One region of the Pseudomonas sp. TZ252 genome, then DNA from elsewhere that is predicted to be linked to it. Evidence: predicted binding sites of a transcription regulator. Region 1 holds the regulator's gene; each other region holds the start of a gene.
The links. Region 1 encodes FliA, which starts transcription of late flagellar genes. Its sites were predicted from a motif close to CTAAAGTTTNNNNNNNNNNNGCCGNTAA; they were not measured.
Positions count from the first base shown of each region.

Region 2: flgM (flagellar biosynthesis anti-sigma factor FlgM) is a predicted target of FliA. The motif match lies at 2,785-2,812, and genes of this name have one in related genera.
Region 3: ACYAF3_RS28840 (methyl-accepting chemotaxis protein) is a predicted target of FliA. The motif match lies at 3,324-3,351, and genes of this name have one in related genera.
Region 4: ACYAF3_RS05770 (methyl-accepting chemotaxis protein) is a predicted target of FliA. The motif match lies at 1,625-1,652, and genes of this name have one in related genera.

Region 1 covers NZ_CM148566.1:53,120-57,803, forward strand. The annotation lists gene ACYAF3_RS00275 (chemotaxis protein CheA) at 1-1,670, opposite strand, end outside; gene ACYAF3_RS00280 (protein phosphatase CheZ) at 1,871-2,659, opposite strand; gene ACYAF3_RS00285 (chemotaxis response regulator CheY) at 2,679-3,053, opposite strand; gene fliA (RNA polymerase sigma factor FliA) at 3,155-3,898, opposite strand; gene fleN (flagellar synthesis regulator FleN) at 3,895-4,684, opposite strand, start outside.
Region 2 covers NZ_CM148566.1:4,194,828-4,199,511, forward strand. The annotation lists gene ACYAF3_RS19435 (MFS transporter) at 1-422, shown strand, start outside; gene ACYAF3_RS19440 (TIGR04282 family arsenosugar biosynthesis glycosyltransferase) at 464-1,075, shown strand; gene flgZ (flagellar brake protein FlgZ) at 1,079-1,870, opposite strand; gene ACYAF3_RS19450 (flagella synthesis protein FlgN) at 1,899-2,369, opposite strand; gene flgM (flagellar biosynthesis anti-sigma factor FlgM) at 2,424-2,747, opposite strand; gene flgA (flagellar basal body P-ring formation chaperone FlgA) at 2,892-3,590, opposite strand; gene ACYAF3_RS19465 (chemotaxis protein CheV) at 3,722-4,654, shown strand.
Region 3 covers NZ_CM148566.1:6,243,896-6,248,579, forward strand. The annotation lists gene ACYAF3_RS28825 (ATP-binding protein) at 1-1,310, shown strand, start outside; gene fabA (3-hydroxyacyl-[acyl-carrier-protein] dehydratase FabA) at 1,499-2,014, shown strand; gene fabB (beta-ketoacyl-ACP synthase I) at 2,026-3,243, shown strand; gene ACYAF3_RS28840 (methyl-accepting chemotaxis protein) at 3,398-4,684, shown strand, end outside.
Region 4 covers NZ_CM148566.1:1,245,403-1,250,086, reverse strand. The annotation lists gene ACYAF3_RS05785 (DUF1631 domain-containing protein) at 1-35, shown strand, start outside; gene ampD (1,6-anhydro-N-acetylmuramyl-L-alanine amidase AmpD) at 186-752, shown strand; gene ampE (regulatory signaling modulator protein AmpE) at 749-1,585, shown strand; gene ACYAF3_RS05770 (methyl-accepting chemotaxis protein) at 1,775-3,796, shown strand; gene ACYAF3_RS05765 (type III PLP-dependent enzyme) at 4,248-4,684, shown strand, end outside.

The DNA of each region.
Region 1 (4,684 bases):
TAGCACTCCAGGTCGGTCAGGCGGTCCGCCGCATCGCGCTCCAGCAGGCCCTTCTCCACCGCCTTGTTGCGCAGCACCTCGGCGTCCATGCCCTTGCCGTCGTCGGTGATCATCAGGAGGATGTGGTCACCCTCCTGCTCCGCTGACAGCACCACCTGGCCGACCCGCGGCTTGCCGGCGGCCTCGCGCTCCTCCGGACTCTCGATGCCGTGGTCGACGGCGTTGCGCACCAGGTGCACCAGCGGATCGGCGAGGGCCTCGACCAGGTTCTTGTCGAGGTCGGTCTCTTCGCCCACCAGCTCCAGGTTGATCTCTTTCTTCATGTTCCGCGCCAGGTCGCGAACCAGGCGCGGGAAGCGGCCGAAGACCTTCTTGATCGGCTGCATACGGGTCTTCATCACCGACATCTGCAGGTCGCCGGTGACCACGTCGAGGTTGGCCACGGCCTTGGCCATGGCCTCGTCGCCACTGTTCAGGCCCAGGCGCACCAGGCGGTTACGCACCAGCACCAGCTCGCCGACCATGTTCATGATCTCGTCGAGACGCGCCGTATCCACCCGCACGGTGGTCTCCGCCTCGCTTGCCGCGGGCCTGTCGGGCGCCGCCGGACGCGCGGCGGCGGCCTTGGCCGGAGCGACCGGTTTCGCCGCGGGACTCTTCGCCGCGATGTTCTTGGCTACCGCCGCGGCGGCCGCCACGGCCTCGGAGGCGCCGTTGAACTTGCCCTTGCCGTGCAGTTCGTCGAGCAGCGACTCGAACTCGTCGTCGCTGATCTCATCGCCGCCCGCGGCGGCCGGCGCCTTGCCCTGCTCCGCCGGCGCAGCCGCTGGAGCCGCGGCAGCCGGTGCGGCGGGTGTGCCGGCGGCTTCCGGGACATCGCCGAACTTGCCCTTGCCGTGCAGTTCGTCGAGCAGCGCCTCGAACTCGTCGTCGCTGATATCGTCACCAGCGGCAGCCGCGGCCGGCTCGACCGCCTCGGCGGGGACTTGCGCAGGCTCGGCCGAGACCGCCGGCGGCACGAACTTGCCCTTGCCGTGCAACTGGTCGAGCAACGCCTCGAACTCGGCGTCGCTGATCTCGTCGCCAGCGGGAGCCGCGGGCGCTTCTGCAACGGCGGAGGCCGGCGCTTCGTCGCCCTGCAGAGCATCCAGCAACTGCTCGAACTCGTCGTCGGTGATATCGCTGGAGGCACTCTGCGCGGGCGCTTCCGGCGGCGCCGCAGGCTCGGCTGGCGGAACGGCCGCCGGCGGCGCTTGCACAGGTTCCGCGGGCTCGGCGCCCTCGGGCTCGGCCAGGCGGGCAAGGGCCGCCAGCAGCTCGGGCGTCGCCGGGGTCGGTTCGGACTGCTCGCGTACCTGGTCGAACATCGCGTTGACCGTATCCAGCGCCTGCAGCACCACATCCATCAGTTCGGAGCTGACGCGCCGCTCGCCCTTGCGCAGGATATCGAAGACGTTTTCCGCAATGTGGCAGCATTCCACCAGCGCGTTCAGCTGGAGGAAGCCGGCACCGCCCTTGACCGTATGGAACCCACGGAAAATGGCATTGAGCAGGTCCATATCGTCCGGCCGGCTCTCCAGCTCGACCAGTTGCTCGGACAATTGCTCGAGAATCTCGCCGGCCTCAACCAGGAAGTCCTGGAGGATTTCTTCATCGGCGTCGAAGCTCATTCGGCTGCTCCCAGAGACGTGTTACTCGAAAGGATCGGCAGGACCGCTGTCCTGCCGGAAATACCGGCCCGGCTTTCCGGACCGACTTCAGCCCGCCCGCCGGGATCACCGGCATGACGAAGGCTGTGCCAGCAGCCCGCGGATGCCAGCGTTCAATGCTTACTTAACGGCAGCGATGCCGCAGTCTTGAGCCGGGCGGGTCAGAAACCCAGGCTGGACAGCAGATCGTCCACGTCATCCTGCCCGGACACCACATCCTCTCGTTTTTCCGCGGCGACCTGCGGCCCCTCGCCCTTGGCCGAACGCTCCAGCGCGGCCTGGTGGCGCATGCTCACGTGGTCGTGCTCGATCCCGGCGTAACGGTCCACCTGGCCGGCCATCCAGACCAGCTTCACGAGGTTGCTCTCGACCTCGGTGACCAGCTTGGTGACACGCTTGATCACCTGGCCGGTCAGGTCCTGGTAATCCTGCGCCAGCAGGATGTCATTGAGCTGCGAGGACAACTGGCCGGCGTTCTCGCCGCTGCGCACGAGGAACTGTTCGATGCGCTTGGCCAGCTCGCGGAAGCCGTCAGCGTCGATTTCCCGGCGCATGAAGCGTTGCCACTCCTGGTGCAGCTCCCGCGAATCGTCGCCCAACTGGTTGACCAGCGGGGCGCTCTGCTCCACCAGGTCCATGGTCCGGTTGGCGGCCTTCTCGGTCATTTCCACCACGTAGGAAAGACGATCGGTGGCATCGGCGATCTGCGACATTTCCTGCGCGTGGGGGGAATGCGGGTCGATCTGGAAATCGACGATGGCGTTGTGCAGTTCGCGGGTCAGCTTGCCCACTTCCTGGTAGAGGCCACGGTCCCTGGCCTGGCTGAGCTCCTGGATCAATTGCACCGCCTGCTGGAAGTGCCCCCGTTCGAGACAGTCCACCAGTTCGCGCGCATGTTTTTTCAGGGTCGATTCGAATTCGTCGCCCGTGGAATCGTTACCAAGCACCATGACACCCTCTTGGCCGGCTTCAGCCGTTGACCCGCTCGAAAATCTTCTCGATCTTTTCCTTCAGGACCTGAGCGGTGAAGGGTTTGACCACATAGCCGTTGACCCCGGCCTGGGCCGCTTCGATGATCTGGTCGCGCTTGGCCTCGGCGGTGACCATCAGCACCGGCAGATGCTTGAGGCGCTCGTCGGCGCGAACCGCGCGCAGCAGATCGATGCCGGTCATGCCCGGCATGTTCCAGTCGGTGACGAGAAAGTCGAAATTGCCGCTGTGCAGCATCGGCAGCGCCGTGGTGCCGTCGTCGGCCTCGGCGGTATTGGTGAAGCCCAAGTCCCGCAAGAGGTTCTTGATGATGCGTCTCATCGTGGAAAAGTCGTCCACGATGAGAATTTTCATGTTCTTGTCCAAGTAAACCTCCGTACAGACCAGAGCGCGCCCCAGGGGACGCGCCACACATTCTTTTGCGTTAACGGTTACAAGCTGCGGTCGAGGCCGGTTCAGGCCGACCGCCAATCGGCCAGGCGCGCGCGCAAACGCGCGGCGCACTGGCTGTGCAACTGGCTGACCCGCGATTCGCTGACGCCCAGTACCTCGCCGATCTCCTTGAGGTTGAGTTCCTCGTCGTAATACAACGCCAGCACCAGGCGCTCGCGCTCCGGCAACTTGGCGATGGCATCCGCCAGGGCCGCCTGGAAACGTTCGTCGAGCAGGCCGTGGATCGGTTCGTTGTGACTGAGGCTGGTGTCTTCCGGCAATCCATGTTCGCCGTCCTGCAACAGGTCGTCGAAGCTGTACAGGCGGCTGCCCTGCGTGTCGCTGAGGATGCCGTAGTAATCTTCGAGGCTCAATTGGAGTTCGGCAGCAACTTCGTGATCTTTAGCGTCGCGTCCGGTTCTCGCCTCGATCGCGCGGATCGCGTCGGTCACCATGCGCGTGTTGCGGTGCACCGAACGCGGCGCCCAGTCGCCCTTGCGGACCTCGTCGAGCATGGCCCCGCGGATGCGGATGCCGGCATAGGTCTCGAAGCTGGCGCCCTTGCCGGCGTCGTATTTCTTCGCGGCCTCGAGCAGGCCGATCATGCCGGCCTGCATCAGGTCCTCCACCTGCACGCTGGCCGGCAGGCGGCCGAGCAGGTGATAGGCGATGCGCTTGACCAGTGGTGCGTAACGCTGGATCAGTTGCTCCTGGGAGTTCTGCGCTTGCGCCTTGCTATACATACGCACTCCAGAGGCCGCTGTCATACGGCCGAACCTGTCGCGGGGTGTTGGACCAGTCGTTCGACGAAGAACTCCAGGTGCCCGCGCGGGTTGGCCGGCAGCGGCCAGCTATCGACCTTCTGCGCGACCGCCTTGAAGGCCAGGGACGCCTTCGAGCGGGGGAATGCCTCGTATACGGCTCGCTGTTTCTGCACGGCCTTGCGTACCGACTCGTCGTAAGGGATGACACCTACATACTGTAGTGCGACGTCGAGGAAACGGTCAGTGACCTTGGTCAGTTTGGCGAACAGGTTGCGTCCTTCCTGCGGGCTGTGGGCCATGTTGGCCAGGACCCGGAAGCGGGTCATGCCGTGGTCGCGGTTGAGCAGTTTGATCAGGGCGTAGGCATCGGTGATCGAGGTCGGCTCGTCGCAGACGACCAGCAGCACCTCCTGCGCGGCGCGGACGAAACTGACCACCGAATCGCCGATCCCGGCGGCAGTGTCGACGACCAGGACATCGAGGTTGTCGCTGATATCGCTGAACGCCTGGATCAGCCCCGCATGCTGCATCGGCGAGAGGTGCACCATGCTCTGCGTGCCGGAGGCCGCGGGAACGATGCGCACGCCACCGGGACCGAGGAGGAGGACATCGCGCAGTTCGCAGCGTCCCTCGATCACGTCGGCCAGGGTGCGCTTGGGCGTGAGTCCCAGCAGGACGTCGACGTTGGCCAGGCCGAGGTCGGCATCCAGCAGCATGACGCGACGGCCGAGATCGGCCAGAGCCAGTGCCAGGTTCACCGACACATTGGTCTTGCCGACGCCGCCCTTG
Region 2 (4,684 bases), 2.3 Mb from region 1:
GAATCGCCGCGAGCATGTTGCAGTTCACCCTCTATCCGCTGGCAGTGGCCTTTTCCAACGACCATGTGGAGACCGAGCGACGGGTTTCGCTGACCGCCATGCTGCTGGTGACCTTCGGCGTCGGCGCCTGCATCGGGCCGCTGGCGGCCGGCGCGCTGATGCGGCTGTTTGGCGCTAACATGCTATATGCGTTCGTCAGCGCCTGCGCGCTGATCCTGGTCTGGCGGGTCCATCCGGAGAAGGTCAGCGGCCTGCACCGGGTCGACGACGCGCCGCTGCACCACGTGCCGACCCCGGACAACATGACCAGCTCCCCGCTGGTCGCGGCGCTCGATCCGCGGGTAGACGAACAGGCGGTGCAGGAACAGATGGTCGATGGCGAGCCCGACGCGCCGCAGGACGACGGCGCGATGCAGAACTGAATTCCGCTCGCCGCGGGAGCCGATAGGCAGGAGAGGTTGCGATGAGTCCGACGCTTTCCCTTCACCTGATGGTGCGCAACCTGCCGCCAGGGCAGCGGCGGCCGAAGATCGCCCAGGCCATCGGCGAGGAGAGCGCGGGACGCTTGCAGCGGGTATTGCTGGAACGCGCCCTGCGCCTGCCCGATCGCGGTTTCAGTGCCCGCATCCTCTGGTTCGATGACGATCTGGACAGCGATCTGCAGGCGCTGGCGGTGGCGTTGGGCTGGAGCCTGATGAGCCAGCCGGCCGGCGATCCCGGCGAGCGCATGCGGCGTATCGCGGCGCTGGGGTTGGCGGAAAGCGAGGCGGTACTGCTGATTCGGCACGACTGCCCGGTGCTGGACGGCGACTACCTGGAAGCGGCCTGCACCGCCCTGGGCCGCCACCAGGCGGTGCTGGGGCCGGTGGAGCGGGGCGGCTACGCGCTGCTCGGCCTGACCCGGGTCGACCCGCTGTTGTTCGAGTCGATGCCCTGGGGCGGAGACCGCCTGCTGGCGCTGACCTGCGAGCGTCTCCGGCAACTGGGCTGGGAGCATCACCTGTTGCCGGCGCTCTGGGACGTCGACCGTCCCGAGGACCTGCCGCGCCTGGCGGCGCTGGGAGTGGTCCTGTGAGACTCAGAACAGTTCGTCTTTCTCGAAGCGCCGGGCTTCGCGTTGCAACTGGTAGACGAAGCGATCCACCTGGCGCTGGGCGAGGCCGCTCATCTCGCTGAAGCGGACGCCGGCGAAGGTCGCGTCGAGCTTTTCGTCGAAGCGCACGTGACGCAGTTCGATCGCGCTGCTGATCGCGCCCTGTGGCAACTGGGCGCTGAAGTCTTCGTAGATCTCGCCGGGATGCAGGCGTTCGGCGACATTGCCGGCGAAGCGTAGCTTGGCGCCGGTGGCGGAGATATCCAGCAGTTGTCCGCTCAGCGGCGCGCGGAGTTTTTCCCCGGCGATTTCCGCGGCGATCGGCTGGCTCTGCTTGATGCTGGCGCGGTAGGCGTTGCGGCGCTGGTGGTAGAGCACTTCGGCGGGAAGGGCGGCCCAGTAGCAGGGAACGCCGTCGTGTTCGCCGAACTGCACCGGGCGCTCGCATTCCCAGGCGATACGCACGCCTTCGTGGAAGGCTTCGACGCGAAACGCCTCGCCATTCTGCAGGAAACGTTCGCCGGTGTTGGGGATGAGTTCGTCCAGCGCGACCATCCCGCGGTCGCGGTCGATGTCCACCAGGAAGCTCTGGAAGCGCTGGTTGCGATCGGCAAAGGTGATCAGCAGGGAGTCGCGGCTATCCTGCAGCAGGCGCAGGTTGGCCTGGATTTCCACGGGGGCCTTGAGCACCTTCGGGGGTTGCGGCCCCGCTTCTTCGACGAACGGGTTGGGCACCTTCAATGCTCTCCTGGGGCACGAATGCCTCAATGATAGCACTGTGCCTTGATACGTGTGCTGGTCGGGTTCAGGCCTGGCTGAGCGGGCGTTGCCGGCTGCTCGAGGCGGTGCCGCCGCGGCTGTCGTACAGGCTCGGGGCGTCCTGGCCGCGGAGGATGTTCAGCAGGCTGCCGGTGGACGCCTGGTTGGCGCGGATGATCCGCCCGTTGCGCAGGTTGGCCTGCTGGCAACGCTCCAGCAGTTCGCCCAGTTCGTCGCCGCGCGCCAGCAGCTCGGCGCCATCCGCGCGCTCGCGGGCGTAGCGGGCAAGGCCTTCGCGGTCGAGGGAAACGCCGGCTTCGCGGAGGATTTCCGCGCGGGCCCGGCCATTTCGCTCCAGTTGCTGCATCAGTGGCTGCTTGGCCCCGAGAAGCTGTTGCAGGACCGGCAGCTCGCGCCGTTCCAGGGCCTGGAATTCTTCGTCGACCAACTGCAGGAGTTGGCTGGCGTGGCCGATATCCTCGGCGAACAGATCGAGCAGGGTAGGGGAGTCAGGCATCTCGGGCTCGGGAGTTCATTCGGCGTCCAATGTCCTCCAGCGCGTCCTTCGAGGTCAGCGCTGGGATTCGAAGTCGAGCAGCTTGCTGGCAACACGCTCGCTGTCGACCTGATAAGTGCCATCGGCGATCGCTTGCTTGATCCGGGCAACCTTATCGTTGTCGACCACCGGCAGGGTCTGCAGCTGGTCCGTGACTTTCTGCATGTTCTGGGCGGTTTCGCTGATCTGCACCGACTCGCCGCTCTTCGGAGCGGAAGTCGCGGCCTGGCCTGCCTTGTCGGCGCCAGTGGCGTCGGGACGCCCCGCGGCGGTGCTGCCGGTACGGCCGGTGGTGGCTGGCGTGCTGCCGGGATTCAGCCGGTTGAAGTCGATGACCATGGTTGTAAACCTCGAAGGTATTGGACGCTTGCCTAGCTTTTCGGCGAAGGCTTGAAAAACTTTAGGACTTATTTTCGTGCGTCGTTTCCCAGTTTAGAGAAACCCGCCGGGGTAGCGCCAGCGCTACCGGCCACGGCTTTCCCTCTACATATTCACCTCGACCGTGCCGGGTTCTATCACGCGGGCCTTGATCACCCGCTGCGAGCGCAGGTTGCGCACGCGGATCTGCTGGCCCGGGGCGCCATCGGACAGCGCCTCGCCGGGCATCTTGACGTTGATGGTGGCGGTACGCGCGAGGATCACCACCTGGTCGCCCTTGCGCACGGCCTCGGCCTGCTCGAGGAAGACCGGCGCCAGCACCTGGTCGTTGACCACCGGTCGGCGCAGCTTCTGCCCGACGACGCGGGCCGGATCGGTCAGGTAGCCCTGGGTCAGCAGGCCGACGTCGCGCTCGACCAGGGCGATGTCGGCATCCTCCAGCACGTGCGCGCGCTTGAGAGGCTGCACTGCGACCACCACCTGGCGGAACAGCTTCACCTGCGCCGGCATGAAGATGGTCCAGGGCGCACTGCCTTCGCAACCGATGCGTACGGTGACCCTGCCGATCGGTTGTGCCGGACTTTCCTGGCTGAGCGTCAAGTCCCTGTCGCATTCGGCCAGGCGCAAGCGCGGGTCGACGCGATTGACCTGAATCTGGTAGCGCCCGTCGAGTCCGCTATTCTGCAGATATTCTTCTACCTTGAATTCAAGAAACCCCTGGGTGGAGCCGATAAGTACCTCGGGAGCGGTAAAACCCTGGGCCTGGCTGTTGTTAGCCGCGCACAGGTAGCCGAGCCCGAGCAAAACGGGTAAAAACCGTAGAGAAGTATGGCTACATGCCATTATTCGTCGAAAAACTGTCGTTGCCTGTTTCATGCAACGGGTTAAGCAATGGTCGTGCCGGAGTCCGGCACGACCGTCTGAGGGGAGCGCCAATGGCCGGTGTTTTGGATTCAGTCAACCAGCGTACGCAGTTGGTCGGACAGAACCGTCTGGAGCTGCTTCTGTTCCGCCTGGACGGCAACCAGCTCTACGGCATCAACGTGTTCAAGGTGAAAGAGGTGTTGCAGTGCCCGCGCCTGACGGTGATGCCCAAGTCCAGCCCGGTGGTGCGCGGGGTGGCGAACATCCGCGGAGGCACCATTCCGATCCTCGACCTGGCGCTGGCCACCGGCCGCCGCGGGTTGCAGGACCTGACCAACAGCTTCGCGATCATCACCGAGTACAACACCAAGGTGCAGGGCTTCCTGGTGCGCTCGGTGGAGCGCATCGTCAACATGAACTGGGAAGAGATCCATCCGCCACCCAAGGGCGCCGGCCGCGAGCATTACCTGACCGCGGTGACCCGGGTGGACAAGCAGTTGGTGGAAATCATCGACGTGGAAAAAGTGCTCGCGGAGGTCGCACCGACGTCCGAGGAAGTGTCCCACGGAGTGGTGGACGCCGAGACCCAGAGCCGCGCGGTGACCAAGCGGGTGCTGGTGGTGGACGATTCGTCGGTGGCGCGCAAGCAGGTAATCCGTTGCCTGGAGGCGGTCGGCGTGGAAATGACCGCGCTCAACGACGGGCGCCAGGCCCTGGAGTACCTGCAGAACATGCTCTCCGAGGGACGGCGTCCGGAAGACGAGCTGCTGATGCTGATCTCCGACATCGAAATGCCGGAAATGGACGGTTATACCCTGACGGCGGAAATCCGTAGCGATCCCCGCCTGCAGAAACTGCACATTCTCTTGCATACTTCGTTGTCCGGGGTCTTCAACCAGGCGATGGTGAAGAAGGTCGGTGCGGACGACTTCCTCGCCAAGTTCCGTCCGGACGATCTGGCGGCGCGGGTGGTGGAGCGGATCAAGGCGGTGGACGCGGGCTGAGCGATCGGCCCTCGACAACAATGTGAATAC
Region 3 (4,684 bases), 250 kb from region 1:
TGCCGATCCTCGACGACGGCGAGATCGGCGACCTGGCCCGTCACATCAACAATCTCGCCAGCGGGCTGGACCGCGCGAGCCGGGAACAGGAACAGGCGATCAGCCAATTGATCAGCGCCCGCGAGGAAGCGGAGCAGGCGAACCGGGCGAAGTCCGACTTCCTGGCGATGATGAGCCACGAGCTTCGCACCCCGATGAATGGCGTGCTGGGCATGCTGCAACTGCTGGAAACCACCGAGCAGACCCGCGAACAGGCCGAGTACACGGCGCTGGCCACCGAGTCCACCGAACACCTGCTGAAGGTCATCAACGACATTCTCGATTTCTCAAGGATCGAACGCGGCGCGCTGGAACTGGAGTGCATTCCCTTCAACCTGCTGGAACTGGTGCAAGGCTCCGCCCTGGTGTTCCAGCACAGCGCCCAGCAACGCGGACTGGCGCTGGAATTGCAGATCCAGGCCGGCCTGGAGAATATCGAGGTCTGCGGCGATCCGACGCGGATCCGACAGATCCTGGTGAATCTGCTGGGTAATGCGCTGAAGTTCACCGAGGAAGGCGCCATCCATCTCAGCCTGGAGTGGCAGGCTCTCGATCACGACGTACTGTGGCTGACCTGCGCGGTGCACGACAGCGGCATCGGCATCTCGCCGGAACGCCTGGAACATATGTTCGACGCCTTCCAGCAGGCGGATTCGTCGATTTCCCGACGCTACGGCGGCACCGGGCTCGGCCTGGCGATCGCCAGGACCCTGGCGGAACGGATGGGCGGCACCCTGCAGGCAGAGAGCAAGGAAGGCTCGGGATCGACCTTCACCCTGGAGATTCCGCTGCCCTTCCAGCAGTCGCCGGCGCACCGGCAGCAGGCCGCCGGCGACGCCGCCCCGGTCGCCGCCGGTCAGGAAATCCTCCTGGTCGAGGACAATCCGGTGAACCAGACAGTCATAGAAGCCATGTTGCGCAGCCTCGGCTATCGCGTCACCCTGGTCGCCGACGGTATCCAGGCGGTACGCAGCGCCGAGCGCCAGCGCTACGACGCGATCCTGATGGACTGCCGCCTGCCGGTGCTCGACGGCTACTCGGCGACACGGGAAATCAGGGCCCAGGAGAACGGCCGGCAGGTACCGATCATCGCCCTGACCGCCAACGCCCTGCAGGGCGATCGGGAGAACTGCCTGCAGGCGGGAATGAACGATTACCTGGCCAAGCCATTCAAACGGGCGGAATTGCAACGCATACTGCAACGCTGGATCGGCTCGCAGCCGGAACTCCCCGTGACATCGAACGAAACCGGACGAGGGGAGCCGGAATGATCTACGACAAGGGCGGCAAGCGGACGCGGGAATAAAGTGAACATCTGTTCGCCGGACACTGTGACTTTCACCGCAACGCAACAGTCTATGACTAGGCTGCCGCTGCGACGCCGATACAATAACCCGGCGCGACGGCCGCTGGACGAACCGCCACAACCCTGCAGTTCAGGGATTTTTGAGGAGCTCGCATGACCAAACAACACGCCTTCACCCGAGAAGACCTGCTGCGCTGCAGTCGCGGCGAGCTGTTCGGCCCGGGTAACGCGCAACTTCCCGCCCCCAACATGCTGATGATCGATCGCATCGTTCACATCAGCGATGTCGGCGGCAAGTATGGCAAGGGCGAGCTGGTCGCCGAGCTGGATATCAACCCGGACCTGTGGTTCTTCGCCTGTCACTTCGAAGGCGATCCGGTCATGCCCGGTTGCCTGGGCCTGGATGCCATGTGGCAGCTGGTCGGTTTCTACCTCGGCTGGCAGGGCAACCCCGGCCGCGGCCGCGCCCTGGGTTCGGGCGAAGTGAAGTTCTTCGGTCAGGTTCTGCCGACAGCGAAGAAGGTCACGTATAACATTCATATCAAGCGCACGATCAATCGTTCGCTGGTCCTGGCCATCGCCGACGGCACCGTCAGCGTCGATGGCCGCGAAATCTACAGTGCCGAAGGCCTCCGCGTCGGCCTGTTCACCTCCACTGACAGCTTCTAAGGGTTATCCGCATGCGTCGCGTCGTTATCACCGGTCTGGGCATCGTTTCCTGCCTCGGCAATGACAAAGACACCGTTTCCGCCAACCTCCGTGCGGGTCGGCCCGGCATTCGCTTCAATCCGTCCTACGCCGAGATGGGCCTGCGCAGCCACGTTTCCGGTTCGGTCGACCTGAACCTCGAAGAGCTGATCGATCGCAAGGTCTTCCGCTTCATGGGCGATGCCGCCGCCTACGCCTACCTGGCGATGGAGCAGGCGATCAAGGACTCCGGCCTGACTCCGGAACAGATTTCCAACCCCCGCACCGGCCTGATCGCCGGCTCCGGCGGCGCTTCCACCCTGAACCAGATGGAAGCCATCGACACCCTGCGCGAGAAAGGCGTCAAGCGCATCGGCCCATACCGCGTGACCCGCACCATGGGCAGCACCGTATCGGCCTGCCTGGCCACACCGTTCCAGATCAAGGGCGTCAACTACTCGATCTCCTCCGCCTGCGCCACCAGCGCCCATTGCATCGGCCAAGCCATGGAACAGATCCAGTTGGGCAAGCAGGACGTGGTCTTCGCCGGCGGCGGCGAAGAGGAACACTGGAGCCAGAGCTGCCTGTTCGACGCCATGGGCGCCCTCTCCACCCAGTACAACGACACTCCGGAAAAGGCCTCCCGCGCCTACGACGCCAAGCGTGACGGCTTCGTCATCGCCGGCGGCGGCGGCATGGTGGTGGTCGAGGAGCTGGAGCATGCGCTCAAGCGCGGCGCCAAGATCTACGCCGAGATCGTCGGCTACGGCGCCACCTCCGACGGCTACGACATGGTCGCCCCGAGCGGCGAAGGCGCGATCCGCTGCATGCAGCAGGCGCTGGCCACCGTCGACGCGCCGATCGACTACCTGAACACCCACGGCACCTCCACCCCGGTCGGCGACGTCGCCGAGATCCGAGGCGTGCGCGAAGTGTTCGGTGACAAGGCGCCGGCCATCAGCTCGACGAAGAGCCTGTCCGGCCACTCGCTGGGCGCCGCCGGCGTGCACGAGGCGATCTATTGCCTGCTGATGATGGAGGGCGGCTTCATCGCCGGCTCCGCCAACATCGACGAACTCGACCCGGAAGTGGCCGACCTGCCGATTCTCCGCGAGACCCGCGAGAACGCCAAGCTCGATACCGTCATGAGCAACAGCTTCGGCTTCGGCGGCACCAACGCCACCCTGGTCCTCAAGCGCTGGCAGGGTTGATTCCCTCCATCGCCGCATGAAGCGCCCTCCGGGGCGCTTTTTTGTACCCAGCGTTTCTTTACCCGGACTGCATGAACGGGCTAAACCTCCCGCCCTGCCTGCCGATAGTACTGGTCAGCCCCGTCCCTCTTCCTGCCCCCTGGAATCCGCCATCATGTCTTTGCGCAGTATGCCCATCGCGACCCGTGCCGCCCTGAGTTTCGCCCTGATCACCGCTCTGCTGGTCATCACCGGCATCTTTTCCCTGAACCGGATGGGTTCGCTCAACGAAGCCTCTTCGGACATCAGCGACAACTGGCTGCCTAGCGTCCGCGAAAGCGCCGAGTTGAACGTTCTGCTCGCCGAACTGCGGCAGGTGCAACTGGCCCATGTGCTGGCGGCGGACGATAGCAGCAAGCGCTTCCTGGAAAGCCGCATGACGGAAATCGGCAAGGAACTGACCGATCGCGAGGGCGCCTACCAACGGCTGATCAGTGGTGCCGACGAGCGCTCGATCTACGAGCGCTACCTGGCTACCCGGCAGACGCTCCTGCAAAGCCAGCAGACCCTGGTGCAGATGTCGCGCAGCAAGCCGCTGGAAGAGACCCGCCAGTACACCGAAAGCACCTTGCTCGACCAGTACCGCGCCACCCAGCAGCAACTGCAGGCGCTGATCGACTTCAACGTCAAGGGCGCCAGCCAGGCCAGCCACACGGCCGATGAGGTCTATGACAGCGCCTTCGCCGCAGTGATCGGCGTACTGCTGGTCGCCGGCCTCGCTACCGTGGTACTGGCCTGGCTGTTCACCCGCAGCATCACCCAACCGATCGGCGAGGCGCTGCGAGTGGCCGAGGTGATCGCTTCCGGTGACCTCACCAGCCGCATCGACACCTCTGGCCGCGACGAACCGGCCAAGCTGCTGGTCGCCCTCCAGGGCATGCAGGCACAACTGCGCCAGACCATCCAGCAGATCGGCAGCTCGGCGACCCAACTGGCCTCCGCCGCGGAGGAACTCAGCGCCGTCACCGAGCAGGGCAACCGCTCGCTGACCCAGCAGAACGACGAAATCCAGATGGCCGCCACCGCGGTCAACGAGATGACCGCCGCCGTCGAGGAAGTGGCGCGCAACGCCAGCTCCACCTCGGACGCCTCGTCCGCCTCCGAGCAATCGGCGCAGAACGGACGCCAGCGGGTACTGGAGACGGTCCAGGCGATCCGCCTGATGAGCGAAGAAGTGGACAATACCTCGGCGCTGGTCGGCGGCCTGGCGGAAAAGGCCCAGGACATTTCCAAGGTCCTCGACGTGATCCGCGGTATCGCCGAACAGACCAATCTCCTGGCGCTCAACGCGGCCATCGAGGCGGCTCGCGCCGGCGAGCAGGGCCGCGGTTTCGCCGTGGTCGCCGACGAGGTTCGCGCCCTCGCCCATCGCACCCAGGAATCCACCCGCGAGATCGAGCAG
Region 4 (4,684 bases), 1.2 Mb from region 1:
TGATCGGCAACCTGCGGCGCCTCAAGGGCGCCTAGCCGCTTCTCGAGGACCCGGCGGATGCCGGGTCTTTTCGTTCTTGCGGGTAATACCTTTCCTCGACGCATGTCGAAGCGGCCGATCCAGAGCCCGCCTGATCGTCATTCCGGCACCGCTGGATTAGAGTGGGGGCTCGTTCAGGAGCCCGTATGCATTTCGATTCCGTTACCGGCTGGGTCCGTGGCGTCCGCCACTGCCCTTCACCGAATTTCAACCTGCGTCCGCAAGGGGACGCGGTGTCGCTGCTGGTCATCCACAATATCAGCCTGCCGCCGGGACAGTTCGGCACCGGCAAGGTCCAGGCGTTCTTCCAGAATCGCCTGGACCCGAACGAACATCCCTATTTCGAGGAGATCCGCCACCTGACGGTTTCCGCGCATTTCCTCATCGAACGCGACGGCGCCATCACCCAGTTCGTCTCCTGCCACGACCGCGCCTGGCATGCCGGGGTTTCCTGCTTCGACGGTCGCGAGGCGTGCAACGACTTCTCCCTTGGCATCGAACTGGAGGGGACCGACACGGAACCGTACACGGACGCGCAGTACACTGCCCTGGCCGGGCTGACGCGGCTGTTGCGCGCGGCCTTCCCGGCGATCACCCCGGAACGCATCCAGGGCCACTGCGATATCGCCCCGGAGCGCAAGACCGATCCCGGCGAGGCTTTCGACTGGTCGCGCTACCGCGCCGGATTGACCGATTCCAAGGAGGAAACATGACGTTCCTGGTGTTGCTGCTGGCCCTTGCGCTGGAGAAGTTCTCCGGCTGGCGCCGGCGTATCCAGCGCGATGGCGCCTGGCTCGCCTGGCTGGGCCTGGTCGAGGATCTGCCCTCGGTGTCCCGCCGCTCCTGGCTGGGGTTGCTGCTCGCGGTGGTCCTGCCGTTGCTGCCGCTGGCCCTGCTGCTGACATTGCTGCAGCCGCTGGCCTATGGCTGGTTGAGCCTTCCGCTGCATCTTCTGGTGGTGGTCTACAGTCTCGGCCGCGGCGACGTCATGGCCGACCTCGGGCCGTTCCGCGACGCCTGGCGGCGCGAGGAGGCCCAGGCTGCCTTCCATGTCGCCGAACGCGATCTGGGGATCCTGGGCGGCAGCGAGAGCGACCTGATCGGCCGGGTGCACGGCCATCTGCTCTGGCAGGGCTACCAGAGCTTCTTCGCGGTGATCTTCTGGTATGCCTTGCTCGGCCCGGTGGCGGCCCTGGCCTATCGCCTGCTGGCACTGGCGCTGGAGCACGCCCGCCAGCCGGCGTTGCGCGAACAGGCGGCGCGCGTCCGGCATATCTTCGACTGGTTGCCGGTGCGTGCGCTGGTGCTGAGCTTCGCCCTGGTCGGCAACTTCCTCGCGGTTATCCGCGTGCTGCTGCACTGGCTGCTGGCCTGGGACATCTCGGCGGCCGCGCTGCTGGGCAAGGCCGGACGGGTCGCCAGCGATGTCGAAGCGGTCGAACTGGGTGCCGCCGGCGTCGCCAGCCTGGATGCGCTCTGGCAATTGCTGGTGCGTGCGGCCGTGCTCTGGTACGCCGTGTTCGCCTTCTGCGCGCTGTTCCTCTGAGCGCAGCGACGGGGAATCCGCCTGCGATTCCCCGTTAACCTTAAGTTACAGAACACCAGGCCGATATCGGGTACACAGGTGAACGTGTCCGCATGATTTCGAAAGGCCATTACCGAGCGGACTCCGTGCGTCAATGTCGCCACGCGGCGGCATCTCTCAGAACGATAAGAACAATCAGGAGACGTCTGGGTGAAGACCGTACTCTATCCCGCCATCGCGCTGATGAACCGGCTCAGCTTCGGCATGAAGTTCGGCCTGATCAGCGTGCTGTTCTTCCTGCCGCTGCTGATCACCAGCTTCTATCTGGTGCGCGATGCCTATCGCCAGTTCAGCGACACCCGGATCGAACTGCAGAGCTTGACGCTGCTGGGTAGCGGACTTCAGATCCGGCGTGGCCTGGAGTCCCTCAACGATCTGTTGCAGATCAATGCGGTCATCGGCCAGTCCGGCAAGGCCGGCGATCTGGAAGCGCGCATCGCGGACGTCCAGAAGGGGCTGCGCGGGCGGCTCGAGGCGCTGGCGCCGCTCAGCGAGGATGGTGCGGCGGTAGCCGAATTCGAGGCCCAGCGCGACCGGTTGCTCAACGGCTTGCAGGCCGTGGAGGCCGAAGGGTCCCTGCAGGGCAAGGGCGCACGGGCGGAGAAGCTGCTCGGTAGCGCACAGGTATTCATCAAGTTGCTCATCGCCCAGGCCGGGCTCAGCCAGGACAGCCAGCGCCAGGTGCGCCAGCTCAGCGAGCTGGTCGGTTCGATAACGCCGGAGGTGACGGCGGCCATCAGCAAGGGGCGCGCCATCGGCGCCTACTCCCTGGGCCAGGGTTTCCTCAATTCGTCCTCCAGCGCGCGGCTCGACGAACTGCTGCTGGAGTTCGAGAAACTGCATGGCGAGTACGGCCTGAAGCTGCAGGAGTCCCTGGCCGGCAGCCCACCGGCGCTCGCGGAGGCCGCCCAGGCCAGTCGCGAGACCCTGAAGAGACTGGGGCAGTTGTTCGAGGACCGGGTGATCGTGGCCGAGACGCTGGATACCCCGTGGACGCAGTTCTACGATCAGGTCAGCGCGGCGATGGACAAGACCTACCAGCTCGACGACGCCGTTCTCGGCTATCTCGATACCCAGTTGCAAAAGCGCCTGCAACAGGTGCGCACGCAGATGCTGTTGCTAGTCGCCGCGCTGGCCGTGGTTTTCGCCGCGATCCTATACCTCTACGGCGGTTTCTACGTTTCCACCCGCGCCACCCTGAAGGATCTCGGGCGAATGATGGAGCGCGTCGCCGGCGGCGACATGACGGTCAGCTTCCAGGCCCGCAGCCGTGACGAGCTGGGCGAGCTGGGACAATCGTTCAACGAATCGGTGGCGAAGATCCACGACCTGATCGAGCGGGTCAGCCAGACCGTCGGCGAGGTCGAGCGGCAGACCCTGCGCGTCGAGTCGGTGTCGGCCGAAAGCAACCAGGCGGTAGCCGGGCAACGCAGCCAGATCGAGCAGGTGGCCACGGCGATGAACCAGATGGCCGCTACCGCCCAGGAAGTGGCACGCAGCGCGGCGATGGCGGTGAGCAGCGCGAACAGCGTGAACCAGGAAACCCTCAGCGGGCGCAGCCTGGTCGAGTCGCAGGTGGGTAGCATCCAGCGCCTGGCCGGCGAGATCGACCAGTCGGTGGCGGCGATCAATCGCCTGGCCAGTGACAGCGCCTCGATCAGCCAGGTGCTGGATGTGATCAAGGGCATCGCCGAACAGACCAACCTGCTGGCGCTCAATGCGGCGATCGAGGCCGCTCGTGCCGGGGAGCAGGGGCGCGGTTTCGCGGTGGTGGCCGACGAGGTGCGCACGCTGGCCAAGCGCACCCAGCAATCCACCGCCGAGATCGAACAGATGATCCTGCGCCTGCAGGGCGGCGTCGATGCGGCGGTGAAGGCGATGGGCAGCAGCCACCATACCGCCGATGGCACGGTCAACGAGTCGGCGCAGGTGCAGCAGGCACTGGAGAATATCCTCGGCGCGGTGGGCATGATCGTCGACCAGAACCAGCAGATCGCCGCCGCCGCCGAGCAACAGACCGCCGTGGCCCACGATATCGACCAGAACATCGTCGAGATCAACCAGGCCGGCGAGCGCACCGCGGAAGGCGCCAGCCAGACCGAACGGGCCAGCCGCGAACTGGGCGCCCAGGTGACCCAGCTGAAACGCCTGATCGGCGCGTTCCGGGTGTAGGCGCAAGGCCTGCGCGGGACGTTTTTCGTCCATCCGATTGAACGCTGGGCGGACGGGGACATCCCACTGTCATGCACATGGGGTAAAGGCTGAGCAGGTCAATCCGGCGGTGCGACAGGCGGAGGCGAAATCGCGGCATTTTTTTATTGATCTCGCGTCCCCTTGGTCCTAAAGTTCGCGCCCGAACGTCCATGCTGGAAACGATCCATCCGGCTCAAGTACTGACGACGAGAGATCGCCTTGTGGCAAGGCGACGTCCGCTGCTCAAGCGGCCAGGTCGTCGCGCGGGACACGCGCGCGACCTACCAGGATGAACAGGCGGTGGCTGCCGGCAGGCAGGTGATACTCGGCGACATGCCTTGGGAAGTAGGCGAACCAAAGTGGGGAAACGGATTAGACGTTCAGCTTCACCCCTACGAATCCATGTGTTTTGCCATTGGGAGTCCCAACCATGTCCATCAAGGTCGAGGATTATTTCGCCCCTGAAACCTTCCAGCGCATGAAGGCCTTCGCCGACAAGCAGGAAACCCCCTTCGTGGTCATCGACAAGCAGACCATCGCCGATGCCTACGACCAACTGACCGACTGCTTCCCCTTCGCCAGGATCTACTACGCGGTGAAGGCCAATCCCGCTACCGAAATCACCGAGCTGCTGCGCGACAAGGGTTCGAACTTCGATATCGCCTCGATCTACGAACTGGACAAGGTGATGAAGACCGGCGTCGGTCCGGAGCGCATCAGCTACGGCAACACCATCAAGAAATCCAAGGACATCCGCTACTTCTACGAGAAGGGCGTGCGCCTGTTCGCCACCGACTCCGAAGCCGACCTGCGCAACATCGCCAAGGCCGCTCCCGGCGCCAAGGTCTACGTGCGTATTCTCACCGA